One region of the Pseudazoarcus sp. NS36 genome, then DNA from elsewhere that is predicted to be linked to it. Evidence: predicted binding sites of a transcription regulator. Region 1 holds the regulator's gene; each other region holds the start of a gene.
The links. Region 1 encodes sigma-54, which starts transcription at its own class of promoters, with help from an activator protein. Its sites were predicted from a motif close to TGGCACGCTTNCTGCTNA; they were not measured.
Positions count from the first base shown of each region.

Region 1 (5,810 bases):
ACAAGGTTGCTCAAAGAGGTTCCGAATGAGTCTTCTTGAAGTGTCGGGGCTGCGCAAAAGCTACAAATCGCGCGAAGTCGTGCGCGATGTCAGCCTGGAAGTCGGGGCTGGCGAAGTCGTCGGCCTGCTGGGCCCGAACGGCGCCGGCAAGACCACCTGCTTCTACATGATCGTCGGCCTGGTGAGCTGTGATGCCGGCAGCATCCGGCTCGACGGCAACGACCTGACACACGACCCGATCCACACCCGCGCGCGCATGGGCATGTCTTACCTGCCGCAGGAAATGAGCGTGTTCCGCCGCCTCAGCGTGGCCGACAACGTACGGGCCGTGCTCGAGTTGCAGGGGCTGGAGCGCGCCGCAATCGACCTTCGGCTGGGCGAGCTGCTCGAAGAGCTCGGCATCTCCCACCTGGCCGACAACATGGCCGTCTCGCTGTCGGGCGGCGAGCGCCGACGCTGCGAGATTGCCCGCGCCTTGGCCACCAGTCCGCGGCTGATCCTGCTCGACGAACCCTTTGCCGGCGTCGACCCAATTGCCGTGCTCGACATCCAGAAAATCATCCGTTACCTCAAGGAACGCGGCATCGGCGTGCTGATCACCGACCACAACGTGCGCGAGACGCTGGGCATCTGCGACCACGCCTACATCCTCAGCGACGGCACGGTGCTCGCGGGCGGCAAGCCCGAAGAGATCATCGACGACGAGCGCGTGCGTCAGGTCTATCTCGGGGAGCATTTCCGGCTGTAAATGCTGCCGGCAGCAAGATGAAGCAATCCCTCCAGCTCAAGCTCTCTCAGTCCCTCACGCTGACACCGCAGTTGCAGCAGTCAATCAAGCTGCTGCAACTGTCGACGATCGAGCTGAATCAGGAGATCGAACGCTTCCTCGCCGACAATCCGCTGCTCGAACGCGAAGACGGCGACGAGACGCCACCGCCTCCGCCGCGCGGCGAAGTCTCCGGCGAAACCACGACCAGCGCCGACACCCCGCAGGAAGCGGCCGAGCGAGACGCCCCCGAAACCGACAGCTCGCCGATGGATTTCGCCGAAGCCTCGGGCGACTGGGGCAGCGGCGGCTCGCGCAGCCGTGACGACGAGGACGACCGCGACTACCAGGACATCCAGGCCGCCTCGATCAGCCTGCGCGACCACCTCAACAGCCAGATCAGCCTGTCGCCGATGAGTGACCGCGACCGCCTGCTGGCACGCTTCATCATCGAGGCGCTGGACGACGACGGTTACCTGCACCAGTCGCTGGAAGAGCTCATCGAAGTCATCCCCGAAGACTTCGAGATCGAACTCGACGACCTGCAGATTGCCTTGAATCAGGTGCAGAGCCTGGAGCCGGCCGGCATCGCGGCGCGCACGCCGTCCGAATGTCTGGCGCTTCAACTGCGCGCGCTGCCGGCCAGCGCAACGCGCGACCTTGCCCTGATCATCGTGCGCGAACACCTCGAATTGCTGGCCGAGCGCAACTTCGTGCGCATCCGCCGCGCCACCGGCTGCAGCGAGGACGCACTGCGCGAGGCGCAGGCACTGATCTGCAGCCTCAACCCGCATCCCGGCCTGCAGTACGGCGCCGACGACACCGGCTACATCGTGCCCGACGTGGTGGTGCGCAAGCTGCGCAACCGATGGGTCGCCAGTCTCAACGGCGAAGCCATGCCGAAACTGCGCGTAAATCAGCTCTACGCCAGCATCCTGCAACAAAACCGCGGATCGGCCGGCGCACTGGCGGGACAGCTGCAGGAAGCGCGCTGGCTGATCAAGAACGTGCAGCAGCGCTTCGACACCATCCTGCGCGTATCGCAGGCAATCGTTGACCAGCAGCGCCAGTTCTTTGAATATGGAGACGTGGCAATGCGGCCGCTGACCCTGCGAGAGATCGCGGACGAGCTCGAACTGCACGAGTCGACCATCTCGCGGGTGACCACGCAGAAGTACATGTCCACGCCACGCGGCGTGTTCGAACTGAAATACTTCTTCGGCAGCCATGTTTCCACGGATACCGGCGGAGCTGCATCGTCGACCGCGATACGCGCCCTGATCCGCCAGCTGGTCGAGGCCGAGGACAAGAAGAAACCCCTCTCCGATTCGCGCATCACGGATCTGCTCGGGCAACAGGGCATCGTCGTTGCCCGCCGTACGATCGCCAAGTACCGCGAATCGCTGAACATTCCACCCGTCAGTCAACGAAAGTCGATCTGACCCCACTCACGACGCGAGGAGCGATCATGAATCTGAACATCACCGGACATCACGTTGAAGTCACCCCGGCCATCCGCGACCACGTCACGGGCAAGATCGATCGCGTCATCCGGCACTTCGACAACGTCACCAGCATCAACGTCATCCTCTCCGTCGAGAAGCTGGTACAGAAGGCCGAGGTCACGCTGCACGTCCGCGGCAAAGACCTTTTCGTCGAAGCCGAGGACGCCGACCTGTACGCCGCCATCGATGCCATGGCCGACAAACTCGACCGTCAGGTCATCAAGCACAAGCAGAAAGTGCAGGATCACGGCCACGATGCACTCAAGCATCAGGCCGCTGCCGAAGAGGAATAATCCCTCGCTGCAGCGCACAATAGTTCCTGTACTTACCGCGGGGAGTGTTTATAATCGCGCCCTTCATCCGGTGCCCGGCGCACTCCCCGCAACCCAGCCCATCCGCGCGCTCCGCATCCTGTGCGGCGACCCGCGGCAAGTCCTGAAATGAGTCTGATCGCCGAACTTCTCCCCACCGAAAACGTCGTCATCGACCTCGAAGCGAGCAGCAAGAAGCGCGTATTCGAACAGGCCGGCCTGTTGTTCGAGAACAACCAGGGCATTGGCCGCAGCGACGTGTTCGACAGCCTGTTTGCGCGCGAACGCCTCGGTTCCACCGGCCTCGGCCAGGGCATCGCGATTCCGCACGGACGTATCAAGGGCCTGAAGAAAGCCGCTGGTGCCTTCATCCGCCTGTCCGAGCCCGTCCAGTTCGACGCTCCGGACAGCCGCCCGGTGGGCATGCTGTTTGTGCTGCTGGTGCCCGAGCAGGCCAACGAGCAACACCTGCAACTGTTGTCCGAACTGGCGCAGATGTTCAGTGACGCCGGTTTCCGCGACCAGCTGCAGGACGCGTCCGACAGCGCCACCATCCACGCACTGTTCACCGGCTGGGAACCGCATGCGGCAGATCAGCGTCGCGCAGCTGTTTGAGGCCCAGGGCGAGGCGCTTCAACTCTCCCACGCCACCGGCGCGCTGGATCGGCCGGTCGCGGTCACCGAACCCGGCAGCTGGGCTGCCGATCTGGTCGGCCATCTCAATCTGATTCACCCCGAACGGCTGCAGGTCATCGGCAGCGCCGAGCAGGCCTGGGCGCGAAAACAGCCTCTCGATCGCATCACGCAGCACTTCCAGGACGTCTTCGCGGCACGCCCGCCGGCAGTTGTTGTGGCCGATGGCTGCGAACTGCCCGCGCTCGTTCGCGACCTGTGCCGCACCCACGATGTCGCCCTCTTCACCACCCCGGAACCGTCCGTGCGCGTCATCGACGTGCTGCGCAGTCACATCGCACGCGAGCTGGCCGAGCGGGTGTCACTGCATGGCGTGTTCATGGACGTGCTGGGCATCGGCGTGTTGATCACAGGCGACTCCGGCACCGGCAAATCGGAGCTCGCACTGGAGCTGATCTCGCGCGGTCACGGCCTGGTTGCCGACGACATCACCGAGTTTTCGCGCATTGCCCCGTCGGTACTCGAAGGCCGCTGCCCGGAGCTGCTGCAGGACTTTCTCGAAGTGCGCGGGCTGGGCATTCTCAACATCCGCACCATCTTCGGCGAGACCGCCGCCCGTCGCAGAATGCGCCTGCGTCTGATCGTGCATCTGGAGCGGCGCGTCACGGGGCACGACCCCGAGCGCCTGCCGCTCAACCTCGAAACGCAGGACGTGCTGGGCGTGCCGATTCCGCGCAGCGTGCTGCCGGTGGCGGCCGGGCGCAACCTGGCCGTGCTGCTTGAAGCGGCCGTACGCTCGACCATCCTCAAGCTGCGCGGCATCGACGCCACGGCCGAGTTCATTGCGCGCCACCAGCGCATCATGGAAACCGACCCCGACAAGGCCGACCCGGGCTGACACGCAGCTTGCCGCGACGGCATGCGCACTGCTACGCTCGACCGCTTCGCGCCACCACACCCTAGCTGCCCGCCCCCATGAAGAACCCGCCGGATTACCTCGAAAAAATCCTCAATGCGCACGTCTACGACGTTGCCATCGAGACCCCGCTTGAGCGTGCCGACAATCTCTCGGCCCGCCTCGGAAATTCGCTGCTGCTCAAGCGCGAGGACATGCAGCCGGTGTTCAGCTTCAAGATTCGCGGCGCCTACAACAAGATGGCCAATCTCTCGCCGGCGGCGCTCAAGCGCGGCGTGATCTGCGCCTCGGCCGGCAACCACGCGCAGGGTGTGGCCATGTCCGCGGCCAGGCTCGGCACACGTGCCGTCATCGTCATGCCGACCTCCACCCCGCAGATCAAGATCGACGCCGTGCGTTCGCGCGGCGGCGAAGTGGTACTCGAAGGTGACTCCTTTACCGAGGCTTTCGCCCACGCCAAGCAGCTCGAGAAGGAGGAGCGGCTGACCTTCGTGCACCCCTTTGATGACCCGGACGTAATCGCCGGCCAGGGCACCATCGGCATGGAGATCCTGCGCGCCCACCCCAAGCCCATCCACGCCATCTTCTGTTGCGTCGGTGGCGGCGGGCTGATCTCCGGCATCGCGGCCTACGTGAAACGGCTGCGCCCGGAAACGCTGATCATCGGCGTCGAGGCCGAGGATTCCGAAGCCATGACCCAATCGCTCGCCGCCGGCAAGCGCGTCGAGCTGGATCAGGTCGGCCTGTTCGCCGATGGCGCGGCGGTCAAGCTGGTCGGCGCCGAGACCTTCCGCCTGTGCCAGGAATACGTGGATGAGATGATCGTCGTCGACAACGACGCGATCTGCGCCGCCATCAAGGACGTCTTCGAGGACACCCGCTCGATCCTCGAACCGGCCGGCGCGCTGGCCGTAGCCGGCGCCAAGGAATACATCAAGCGCCACAAGCTGCGAGACAAGACACTGGTGGCGCTCGCCTCGGGCGCCAACATGAACTTCGACCGCCTGCGCTTCGTCGCGGAGCGCGCCGAGCTGGGCGAACAGCGCGAGGCCATCCTGGCGGTCACGATCCCGGAGAAACCAGGCTCTTTCCGCAAGTTCTGCGGCCTGCTCGGCAAGCGCAACATCACCGAGTTCAACTACCGCTATGACGACCCTGCGCGCGCCCACATCTTCGTCGGCGTGAACGTGCACAACCGTGCCGAGGCCGGCCGCATCATCGAGCTGCTGGCACGTCACGAGCTGCCCGCCATTGATCTCACCGACGACGAAATGGCCAAAAGCCACATCCGCTACATGGTGGGCGGGCGCGCGCCGCGCGCCGACAACGAGCTGCTCTACCGTTTCATCTTCCCGGAGCGCCCCGGCGCGCTGATGAATTTCCTGACGCAACTGCATTCGGACTGGAACATCAGCCTGTTTCACTACCGCAACCACGGCGCCGACTTCGGCCGCGTGCTGGTCGGCATGCAGGTCCCCCCGGGGGATCAGGCCGCGTTCAACGAGTTTCTTCACCGCCTGGGCTACGAGTACACCGACGAAACCGCCAACCCGGCCTACAAGCTGTTTCTGGGCTGAAACACCCCGGCCTCGGTCACGATCCAGTCCATCGGGCGGTCGTGCGGCTGCGGCAGCACGCTGTCGACACGCCCGAGTTCGAAGCCGACGCCAACTGCGCGC
Region 1 is NZ_BAAKJA010000009.1:71,868-77,677, forward strand. It holds gene AC6H0R_RS14280 (regulatory protein RecX) at 1-39, shown strand, start outside; gene lptB (LPS export ABC transporter ATP-binding protein) at 26-748, shown strand; gene AC6H0R_RS14290 (RNA polymerase factor sigma-54) at 766-2,208, shown strand; gene hpf (ribosome hibernation-promoting factor, HPF/YfiA family) at 2,235-2,564, shown strand; gene ptsN (PTS IIA-like nitrogen regulatory protein PtsN) at 2,712-3,197, shown strand; gene hprK (HPr(Ser) kinase/phosphatase) at 3,166-4,113, shown strand; gene ilvA (threonine ammonia-lyase, biosynthetic) at 4,191-5,708, shown strand; gene AC6H0R_RS14315 (5-formyltetrahydrofolate cyclo-ligase) at 5,687-5,810, opposite strand, start outside.

Region 2 (5,810 bases), on a different contig from region 1:
GCCATGCCGAGCTTCTGTACCTCGCGCGGGCCGAGGTGACGCAGCACCTCGGCGGCCTCGTCGGGGCCGAGGGTGAGCAGCAGCAGGGCACTCTTCTCGATGCCCGGGTCGACCGAACTCATTTCTTCTTCTCCTCGCCCGCGCCGCCGCTGGCCATCCAGCCGCGGATCAGGTTGGCCACTGCCTTGGGATCGCTCTTGGCCATTTCACGCGCGTTGGCGAGCCGGTGGTCGAAAGACTTGTGGGTTTGCTTGTTCGAGAGCTTGACCATGAAGTCCTCGTCTTCATCCTCGTCACTCGGCGGTGGAGGCGGTGGCATCGACGTGATGATCCAGCGCGTGAGCGGCTTGACCACTGCAAAATACGCGAAGGCCAGCGCCGCGACCAGCAGCAGGTACTTGAGTGCGATCATGGCCGGGCCGGTGATGTCCGGATCCTTCCAGAGCGGCAGCGGCACCATGGCCGGATCACCGCTTTCTGCGAACGGTGCGCTCGACACCTGCACGTTGTCGCCGCGTTCGGCGTCGAAACCGATGGCGCCCTGGATCAGGGCTGTCAGACGCGTGATCTCTTCGGGCGTCAGCACGACGTTGCGCTCCTGGCCGTTGGGCATGGTCTCGCTGCGCTGACGCACCACCACGGCGACCGACAGCTTGCGCACCTGGCCCGAGGCGTGGCGGATGTGCTGGATGTTGCGGTCAAGCTCGTAATTCAGTGTAGCCGAGCGATTGCGATTGACCGGTCGATTGTCGCCGGTTGCAGCGTTGCCATCGACACCCCCCGCTTCGCCGGTGACGATGGGGGCCGTAGCGGGGACCGGTGGCTGGTTGGAGAGTGCGCCGGGCACGCCGCCCGGGCCAGGCACGCCGCTGAACTGCTCGGAGGTCTGCTGGCTGCGGATGGCCTGATCCGGCGCCGGGTTCGGACGGTAGGTTTCGGCCGTTTCCTCGATGCGGCTGAAGTCGACATCGGCGGCAACCTGGGCGCGGAAGTTGCCGGGGCCGACGAGCGGCGTCAGCAGGGCTTCGAGGCGGCGCTGGTAGCCCGATTCGAGCTCGCGCACGTAACCGATCTGCGTGGCGTCCAGGCCCGCTTCGCGCATGGAGCCGGGTGCGCGGGTGAGCAGGTTGCCGGTCTGGTCGACGACGCTGACGCCATCGCTGGACATCTGCGGCACGCTCGACGAGACCAGGTGCACGATGCCGGCGATCTGCGCCTGATCCAGCACGCGGCCGGGATACAGGCTCACCATCACGGAGGCCGAAGGCTTCATCTCATCGCGCAGGAAGCCGCTCTGCTTCGGGATGGCCAGATGGACGCGCGCGGCCGCCACGGCCGAAATCGACTGCACGGTGCGCGACAGCTCGCCTTCGAGCGCACGCTGGTAATTCACCTGTTCGAGAAACTGCGACACGCCCAGGCGCTGGTTCTCCATCACCTCGAAGCCCACCAGCCCGCCCTTGGGCAGACCTTCCGCGGCCATGCGCAGACGCACTTCGTGCACCTGGCTGGACGGGATCATGATCGTGCCGCTGCCGGGTCCGACCTTGTAGGGCACGTTCTGCTGCTGCAGGGCGGCAATGATGGCACCGCCGTCGCGCTCTTCGAGATTGGCGAACAGCACGTCGTACTCCGGCGTGCGCGTCCATGACCAGGTGGCGACCAGAAAGGCCACCAGTATGGCGATGATCGCAGCGCCGGCCAGTTTCTGGCGCTGGCTCAGATTGCCCAGGTGCTGCATCACCTGCTGCGGAGAGGGCTGGGGAGCGGTGTCGGCTGTGGCCATGTTCGGATTCCTTCGCACGTCGCTTTGACGGATGGCGGCATTGTGGGCGCGGCATGGCAAGTGCGAAGCATGGATAAGCGGCATTTTTTGCCGCCTGTTTGCCGGTTACCATAGGTCACCCAGCAAGTACTCTGCCAGCCGTGAAAGAGCCCTCTGACCTCACCGTGCCGGAACCCGATCCCGGGCAGCGCCTTGATGCCGCGCAGCTCGCGGAGGCGTTTACGCTGTTCGCGCGCGCGTCCGAAGAGCTCTCCGGTGCCTACAACGCGCTGCAGGCCCAGGTCGCGCAGCTGACCGAACGCATGAACGTGCTGATGGGTGCGCTGCCCGCCGGCGTGGTGGTGCTCGACCGCGAACGTCGTGTCGTGCAGCTCAACCGCGCCGCGCATGACTTGCTTGGCGGGGGTTGCGAGGGTCTGGCCTGGAGCGCCATTGCGGCCTGCTTCCAGGCAACCGACACGCCGGGCGAGGTGGCCGCGGGCGACGGTGCGCGAGCGCGTCGCCTGGCGCTGTCCGAAGCGGCGGTGGAATCGGGTGACGAGCACATTGTCTTGCTGCACGACGTCACCGAAGCCCATCGCATGCGTCTGCATGCCGAACGCAACGAGCGCCTCGCCGCCATGGGCGAGATGGTGGCCGGGCTGGCGCATCAGCTGCGCACGCCGCTCTCCGCCGCCATGCTCTACACATCCAGCCTGCGCAAACCCGAACTGCCTGCAGCCGACCGCGAGCGCGTTGGCGAGCGCGCCATCGAGCGGCTGCGCTATCTCGAACGCCTGATCAGCGACATGCTGCGCTTTGCGCGTGGCGATCAGCTCGGGCGCCAGCGCTTTGCCGTATGCGAACTGGTGCGTGAGCTGGTGCATACGCTGGAACCGGTAGCCCGGGCCCGCCGTGTCGATTTCGGTGCCGAATGCGCCTGCGGCGACAGTGAGATCGTCGGCGACCGCAAGGCGCTGGCAGGCGCGCTCACCAATCTGATGGAAAATGCCATCCAGGCCTGCGGCGAAGACGGCCGCGTGCAGATCGAAGTCTTCGCCCACAAGGATCACATCGTGTTCAGCGTGGCGGACAATGGCCCGGGCATTGCGCCGGCTGAACAGGCACGCATCTTTGAGCCCTTTTTCACCACGCGCGCCGAAGGTACCGGTCTCGGACTGGCCATCGCGCGCGGTGTGGCGCGCGCCCACGGTGGCGAGATCGCGCTCGATTCCGCGGCCGGCAAGGGCGCCACCTTCACGCTGATCCTGCCGGCCACCGCCGCCAATGAACCCAATCAGGAAATCCCCGCGCATGAGTGAATCCGCCATCCGCCTGCTCGTCGTCGAAGACGATGCCGCCCTACGCGACGCCGTGTGCATGACACTGGAGCTTGCCGGTCATCACGTTGTCGGTGTCGATGGTGGCCCGGCTGCGCTGGTGGCCATCGAACGCGAGCCCTTCAACCTCGTCATCAGCGATCTGCGCATGCAGCCGATGGACGGCCTGGAACTGCTCGGCGCCATCCGCGCCCGCCTGCCGCAGATGCCGGTACTGCTGATGACCGCCTACGGTGATGTCGAAAAGGCCGTAGCCGCCATGCGTGGCGGTGCCTGCGATTTCCTGATGAAGCCCTTCGAGCCCGACGCCTTGCTCGGCCACGTCCGTCGGCACGCTGCGCAACCGGCGTCCGGGGATGATGTGGTCACCGGCGACGCGCGCACCCATCAGCTGCTGCAGATGGCCGCACGCGTCGCCGCGTCGGATGCCACGGTCTTGCTCAACGGTGAATCCGGTACCGGCAAGGAAGTGTTCGCGCATTACATCCACGCGCATTCGCCGCGCGCGGCCCAGTCCTTCGTCGCGATCAACTGTGCGGCGATTCCCGAGAACCTGCTCGAAGCCACGCTGTTCGGCTACGAGAAGGGCTCGTTCACCGGCGCGCAGGTTGCGCAGGCCGGCAAGTTCGAGCAGGCCCAGGGCGGCACGCTGCTGCTCGACGAAATTTCCGAGATGCCGCTGGCGTTGCAGGCCAAACTGCTGCGCGTACTGCAGGAGCGCGAGGTCGAGCGCGTCGGCGGCCGCAAGGCGATTGCGCTGGACATCCGCGTGCTCGCCACCAGCAACCGCGACATGGCTGCCGAGGTGGCCGCCGGCCGCTTCCGCGAAGACCTGTTCTACCGCCTCAACGTGTTTCCGCTGCAGATTCCGCCGCTGCGTGAGCGCCCCGGCGACATCCTGCCGCTGGCGCGTCATTTCCTTGCGCGGCATGCCGCCACCATCCGCCGTTCGGGGCGTCTGGATGCCGCGGCCGAAGCCCTGCTGCAGACTCACCCCTGGCCCGGCAACGTGCGTGAGCTGGAGAACACCATGCAGCGCGCCTTGATCCTCGCGCCGGGTGAGGTCATCGACGCCGCCACGTTGTCGCTGTGCCTGCCGGCCGGCGCAGCCGACAGCCTGCCGCCGCCATTGTCTGCCGCCATGCCGGCAAGCTTTGCCGCGACGCCGGCCGCGCGCCCCGACAACATGAAGGATCTCGAGCGCGAACACATTCTCTCGACGCTGCGTGAGGTCAATGGCTCACGCAAGCTGACGGTCGAAAGGCTGGGTATCTCGGAGCGGACCTTGCGCTACAAACTCCAGCAATACCGTGATGAAGGTCACGATGTTTAAGGAACGGGCACGTAGCGCCGTAAGTCATACAAATGCTTCAGGCGTGATCTAGCGCATGTTTTCCGGCCCATTTCGTCTTTTGGCACGCGGATTGCTCTGCTAGACTGTCTTTCGGAATCGTCCCGTTGAGAGGTACGGGCACATGGATACTCGCGGAATCGAACAGCTCATCGGCGAATTGCGCTCCACCGCCAAGACGGCGGGGTCGAATTCCGTCCAGCCGGCCGTCGGCGAGGGCGGCGTTGATTTTGCGCAGGTGCTGCAATCCACGCTGCAGGATGTGAGTTCTGCCCAACGGGAGGCACGTGCCATGGCGCAGGAATTCAGCGCCGGCAATCCTGAGGCCAACCTGCAGGACGTGATGGTCAACCTGCAGAAGGCCAGCCTGTCCTTCCAGCAGATGGTCCAGGTGCGTAACCGACTGGTGTCGGCCTACCAGGACATCATGAACATGCCGATGTAAGTGCATCGGTGGCCCAAACAAAAAAACCGCCTTCGGGCGGTTTTTTGTTGCCTGCCTCGGGCTCCCCGTGGGCGGCTTAGTCGGCCTCCATCAGCCGGCGTTCGCGTTCGACCTTGAAGATGTAGCGCTGGATCAGCTGCGTGAAGCGCGCCGGTACGTCAATCATCTGGCAACCCGCACGTACGCTCTGTCCGCCCTGCGGATTGGTGCTGTGGTGCAGGTTGCGTACCCGCAGGTGCACCTGCGTGCTCTCCGAGTCGGGCAGCGTGAGTTTGCAGTCGGTCAGATCCATGCCCACCGACAGGGGGAGTTCGTTCTCGCCGAGGAGCAGCGCAATGCCGTCCATGCTGATGTCGACCACCCGCGGCTTGGCGATGATCGGCTCGGGCGGGGGGGCGTCGGCAGGGGCGTCGTCGGGCCGTTTCGGGTGGTAGCGAACGACACAGCCGACCGGGCTGTGCAGCGGCACGGAGAGTCGGTAGGTGTCTCGCCGCTGCAGACGGATGAAGCCGCCTGGCAATTGCGCATGCAGTGCCGGCAGCTTCTCGAACAGCACGGCCTGGGCGCCGGGCAGATCGAACTGAACGCGCACGCCGTCGAGTTGCGCCGTGCAGGTGAGCAATTCGGACGCGGCGGCGTGCTTGTTCAGGCGTTCGTCGGCACTGGCGTCGAGTACGATGCCGCGCGGACCGGCATCCAGTACTGCACTGACGAAGCGATGCGGGCCACCGTCGATGAACACGTTGAGCAGCACCCGGCTGTCGCGCATGCGGCGCAGCATCAACATGACCTCGCTGCTGTTGCGAATCATGTAGTCGGCGTAGTGTTCAGCGTTCAGCAGGCCGACGTGGGCGCTGGCTTCGTTCTGTTCGGGCATCCGAGGTGGCTGTGGGCTGGTTCGGTTCAGGG
Region 2 is NZ_BAAKJA010000002.1:257,028-262,837, reverse strand. It holds gene fliG (flagellar motor switch protein FliG) at 1-122, opposite strand, end outside; gene fliF (flagellar basal-body MS-ring/collar protein FliF) at 119-1,786, opposite strand; gene AC6H0R_RS04355 (sensor histidine kinase) at 1,927-3,087, shown strand; gene AC6H0R_RS04350 (sigma-54-dependent transcriptional regulator) at 3,080-4,438, shown strand; gene fliE (flagellar hook-basal body complex protein FliE) at 4,581-4,901, shown strand; gene AC6H0R_RS04340 (flagellar brake protein) at 4,978-5,778, opposite strand.
Region 2: a site for sigma-54 is predicted at 4,519-4,536, ahead of fliE (flagellar hook-basal body complex protein FliE). Genes of this name have one in related genera too.

Region 3 (5,810 bases), on a different contig from region 1:
AATCCGCGCGAACAGCTACGGTGGACCGTCTTTGCAAGGGCCTCGACGGTGGTTATCCGTTGATCTACATCCGGGGGCACGATGAGGCGCGCATCGAGTGCGTACTGTGCAATCTTGCACAGGTTCGTTACGAAAACTCCGCTCCGCTTGCGGTTTGGACGCTCACCGAAGGGATGGCTGAGGACTCGGCCCAACCGGACGCCGCGCTGTCCGACCCGCTGACCGCGCTTCGCCACGTGATGGCGCGGCAGGCCCCCGGCTTCGTATTACTGAAGGACTTCCCCTTGCTGCTGGCAGGGCATCCAGAACTGGTGCGCGGCCTGCGCGATCTGTATCGCGCGCTGCTCGGGCGGGGAATCTTCGTCTTCCTGTCGTGCAGCGAGTACTGCCTGCCGGATTCGCTTTCACACGAGGTCTTTCTGGTCGACCAGCAACCGCCCTCGCCACAAGAGACGCTGGCCGAGTTGCTGCGCCTCGCCCCCGATCTTGCGCCCGATGTAGCCGACGCTCTGGCGCTGGCCATGAAGGGGATGATGCTCAACGAGATTGCTCATCTCACGCGCCGACTGGTGGCAACGGCTTGCCTGGAGCAGGACGCAGCGCTGGCCGAAATAAGGGCCGAGAAGGCCGCCGTGCTGATGCGTGAAGCCTGCCTGAAGTACATCCACGCCACGGTGGACATCACCCGTGTCGGCGGGCTGGAGAACCTCAAGGAGTGGGTGCAGGCGCGAGCAGGCCTGTTCAGCGGAACCGCGGACTTGCGCGTGCCGATGCCGGCCGGTGTGCTGTTCATGGGCGTCAGCGGTTGTGGCAAGAGCATGGCAGCCAAGGTCATCGCCAGCGCCTGGGGGCTGCCGCTGGTTCGTCTGGACATGAACCTCGTCCTGTCAGGCGCGCACGGCGCGCCCGAGTACGCCTTCGATCACGCGCTGCGCGTAGCCGAACAGGTGGCGCCGCTTGTGCTGTGGATCGACGAGATGGAAAACAGCTTTGGCTACGACCACGAATTGCGCGGAGGCGGGAACAATCCCAACATCTTCTCCAGTTTCCTGACCTGGATGCAGGAAAAGCCCGCTGGCGTGTTCGTGGTGGCCACGGCAAACCGCATCGAGAAGCTGCCAGCCGAGGTGATCCGCAAAGGGCGCTTCGATCAGCTGTTCTTCCTCGACCTGCCGACCGACGCCGAGCGCCAGCGCATCCTGGACATCCACCTGCGCGCCAATGACGCCGATCCGGCAGCGTTCAACCTTGCGGCCCTGTCCGCCGTCACGAAGAACTGGAGCGGCGCCGAGATCGAACAAGGGGTCAAGGCCGGGGTGGTCGCCGCCTGGCAGGCCGGGCACGCGCTCAACGAGCGCGATGTGATGTCAGCGATGTCGCACATGGTGCCGCTGTCGCGCACCATGTCCGAACAGATCAAAACATTGCGGGCGTGGTCGCACGAGCGGGCCACGCCCGCTTCAGCGAAGGAAGGCTAACCCGTAAAGCCGAGCAGGCGCTCGGCGATGATGCGCGCGGCAACCGCATCGGGCACGTCGGACTCCCAATGGCCGCGACCGCGGCCGATGGCGCTGAGCACTTCACCGGCATCGATGTGCAGCAGGGATTCATCGCACCGTTTCACCCCCACCAGCTTGCCGTTCTCCACCAGATGCGCGAGGAGATGGCGCAAATGCGCCGGCACCTCGACCGTGTCGAGCGTCACCAGCGGCGCTGTGGCCTCGGAACGCGAGGGGTAGACGTACACATGGGTGTGATCGGGGAAGAGCTTGCCGAAGGCTTCGAGCATGCCGCCCTCCAGACCTTCGTAGTAGTTCTCGTCAAACAGCCGCGAGAAGTCGCGCACCGACAGCGCGATGCCGATGGGCTCGCGCGTATAGCGCCGCAGATAAGCACGCAGGCGGAAGAAGCGCACGTAGTCCGAGATCATCACGGTGTAGCCACAGGCGCCCAGCAGATCGACGCGCGCCAGAAAATCTGCGGCATCGACATCATCGCCGGTAACCAGCGAATTCATCGTCACTTCGGCGAGCGCCAGAATCTTGGTCTCGTCCACTTCGGACACCTGCGCGAACTGCGCGAGGCCGGCGCCCATCATGTCGGCATTCACCCTGGTCACCGGCTTGAAGCTGCCGCGCATCACCATGACCGGCTTGCGGTAGAACAGCTCGGCCGGCACCACCACTTCGCCCTCGGGATCGAACACCACCGCGCGCGTGAGCCAGCTGCGGATCAGGTGCAGATTCATCAGCCGGTTCTCGACACCTTCAAAGCCCGGTCCGGCGAAATGAATCAGATCGACCTCGATGCGCTCCGAACCGAGGTTGTCGGCCAGACCTTCGACAATCCATTCCGGCCGCGCGGTGTGGAAGAACGCGCCATGCACCAGGTTCACGCCGAGAATGCCGAGCGCGTCGGACTGCAGGGCGTTGTCGTGATCGAGCATGCGCACATGCAGCACGATGTCGCTCGGCTCGGCGCCGGGGGCGTGCTGCAAGCGCAGGCCGATCCAGCCATGGCATTCGTTCTGCTGTCGGAAGCTGCGTGCGGTGACCGTCGCGGCGTAGGCAAAGAACTGCGTGGTCGGCTCGCGCTTGGCCGACAGGCGATTCACGACCTGCGCAAATTCGCGCTCCAGCATCTGCCCCAGCCGCGCACGGCTGACATAACGGTCGACCGGACCATAGATGTCATCCGACACGGCCATGTCGTAGGCCGACATGGTTTTGGCCACGGTACCGGCAGCGGCGCCGGCCTGGAAGAAGCGGCGCGCCACTTCCTGACCGGCGCCGATCTCGACGATCGAGCCGTAGCTGCGTTCGTCCAGATTGACGGCCAAGGCCTTCTGATCGGTGGAGAGCTTGGTATCGCGTTCCTGCATGGCGGTGACTCCGGGTCATGTCGTCGCATGTTGCAGCGCGCCATGATACGCCAGCGCGTCGTGCTGAGGCATGAACGGCCATGCACCGCTGCGGAGCACACACGCCCACGAACGGGGCGCTGCGCACCGACATGATGCATAGATGCGTTGCAATGCACTCATATGAGGCATGATTTCCGGCGCATGCACCGCGCCTGCGCGCAAGTCATTGATCCATATAAGTGCTTCAGATTGGCACGCGACGTGCTAAATGCACGCCACATCCAGATTTCAAAGGGGTTTTCGTCATGGAACAGTTCCAGACCTCGGCCGACGTGTTGTTCGTGCTGCTGGGCGCCATCATGGTGCTTGCGATGCACGCCGGCTTTGCCTTCCTCGAAGTCGGCACCGTGCGCAAGAAGAATCAGGTCAACGCATTGGTGAAGATCATCGTGGACTTCAGCGTCTCGGCCGTCGCCTACTTCTTCGTCGGTTACGCCGTGGCCTATGGCATCGACTTCTTCGCCAGCGCCGAGGCGCTGACCGACAAGAGCGGCTACGACCTCGTCAAGTTCTTCTTCCTGATGACCTTCGCTGCCGCCATTCCCGCCATCGTCTCGGGCGGCATCGCCGAGCGTGCACGCTTTTACCCGCAACTGGCCGCCACCGCGCTGTTGGTCGGGCTGGTGTACCCGTTCTTCGAGGGCATCGTGTGGAACGGCAACTTCGGCTTTCAGGATTGGCTTGAGGCCAGCTTCGGCGCCACCTTCCACGACTTTGCCGGCAGCATCGTCGTGCATGCCGTGGGTGGCTGGATCGCGCTGGCGGCGGTGCTGCTGCTCGGCGCGCGCAGTGGCCGCTACAACAAGAGCGGCGGCATTGCCGCGCATCCGCCCTCCAGCATCCCCTTCCTCGCGCTGGGCGCATGGATCCTGACGGTGGGCTGGTTCGGCTTCAACGTCATGAGCGCACAGACGGTCGAAGGCATCAGCGGTCTGGTGGCGGTGAATTCGGTGATGGCCATGGTCGGCGGCACGCTCGCGGCGCTGGTCGCCGGACGCAACGACCCGGGCTTCGTGCACAACGGCCCGCTGGCTGGACTGGTGGCGATCTGTGCCGGCTCCGACATCGTGCACCCCATCGGCGCGCTGGCCATCGGCCTGGTGGCCGGCGTGCTGTTCGTACAACTCTTCACCATCACGCAGAACCGCTGGAAGATCGACGACGTACTCGGCGTGTGGCCGCTGCACGGCCTGTGCGGTGCCTGGGGCGGCATCGCTGCCGGCATCTTCGGCAGCACAGCGCTGGGCGGTCTGGGCGGCGTGAGCTTCATGTCACAGCTGGTCGGCTCGCTGGCCGGCATCGTCTTCGCCTTCGGCGGCGGACTGCTGGTGTATGGGGTGATCAAGCTGCTGGTCGGTCTGCGACTCGATCAGGAGCAGGAGTTCCAGGGCGCCGACCTGTCGATCCACAAGATCTCGGCCACGCCGGAGCGCGACGCCAGCTTCTGAACGTAGCCCTGGCTGCAGGGAAAACGGCCACGGGTATCATGCCCGTGGCCGTTGCGTTTTTGAGGAAGCCGATGCAGACCCTGATTCCGCCCCCGGTGATTGCCGCGCTGGTGGCCACGCTGATGTGGCTGACCGACTCGGCCTTGCCGCGCGCACGCTTCGAACCGCCGCTGCGCGAATGGGCCGTTGCAGCGCTGGCGCTGTGCGGACTGGTGCTGATGCTGCTGGCGGTATGGGCCTTTCTGCGGGCGCGCACCACCGTCAACCCGGTACGCCCGGAGCGGGCCTCACAGCTCGTCACCACCGGCGTGTTCGCACACTCGCGTAACCCGATCTACCTCGGTGACCTGCTGTGGCTCACGGCCTGGGGCCTGTGGCTGGGTAATGCGGCGGCGCTGACGCTGACAGCGCTGTTCTTCGTATGGATCACGCTGGTCCAGATCCGTGCCGAAGAGTCCGCGCTGCGGGCGCGCTTTGGCGCGAGCTTCGAGGACTACTGCCGACGCGTGCGCCGCTGGCTGTAAGTCACGCGGCCTTCGGCACGCGGTAGTGTTCCTGCGTCATCCGATCTACGCCGCAGGGCAGATTCTCGATCCATTGCAGGAAGCGCTCGACCATCGCCTTGCCCTCGAAGCGCGCGCCGTGCTGCGGCACGATCATCTCCACATCCAGCGTGCGCACCATGTTGGCCCAGAAGCGGCAGATCTTGTTCGACACCATGTAGCGGCTGTGAAAGCCGTGCATGTGGCGCACGTGGGCATCGAAGTCGCGCACCGGCGCGGCCGCCTCGTCGTGGTCGATCATGGAAGCGCCCATGTCACCCGAAAACAGGATCTTCGACACCGGATCGTAGAACTGGAAGTTGCCCTCCGAGTGCATGAAGTGGGCCGGTACGGCCACCAGATCGGACTGGCCCAGGCGGATGTGCATGCCCGCATCGGGGATACCCGCGATGCGCGCGGAGTAGTCCTTGCCCGACGTGAAATGCGGCAGAAAGCGCACCCACAGCTCCGAGATCAGCACCTTGCACGGCGTGGCGATCATCCACTTGTTGAGCGAGGCGATGATGTCCGGATCGGCGTGCGAGGCCAGGATGTAGTCCAGATTGCGTGACGGGAAGTAGCGCTGCATGCCCATCAGCAACCCGGCGTGGGTCATGTTGCCGCCGGGGTCGATGAGCGCGCCGTGCCCGCTGTCTACGACGAGGAACTGGTTGGACTGGACCGCATGGTCTCCCTCTTCGTCGACGAGGTCGTAGAAGGCGAGACAGGCGTGCTTGCCGTTGTTGAAGAGCTCGACAGCCATGGGGCTTCCGCAAGGCACCGCGCGTGCGGCGAAGCCCGGAATATACGGGACAGCAGCAGGGTCTTTTTGGCCGAATGCACCGCCTTTGATCGAGGTCAAACCTCGTCGGGCGCGCACTCCGCATAGCCGTCGGG
Region 3 is NZ_BAAKJA010000003.1:358,484-364,293, reverse strand. It holds gene AC6H0R_RS06995 (Ycf46 family AAA ATPase) at 1-1,478, shown strand, start outside; gene AC6H0R_RS06990 (TonB-dependent receptor) at 1,475-2,881, opposite strand; gene AC6H0R_RS06985 (ammonium transporter) at 3,169-4,371, shown strand; gene AC6H0R_RS06980 (methyltransferase family protein) at 4,443-4,895, shown strand; gene AC6H0R_RS06975 (oxygen-binding di-iron domain-containing protein) at 4,897-5,676, opposite strand; gene AC6H0R_RS06970 (cupin domain-containing protein) at 5,772-5,810, opposite strand, start outside.
Region 3: a site for sigma-54 is predicted at 3,114-3,131, ahead of AC6H0R_RS06985 (ammonium transporter). Genes of this name have one in related genera too.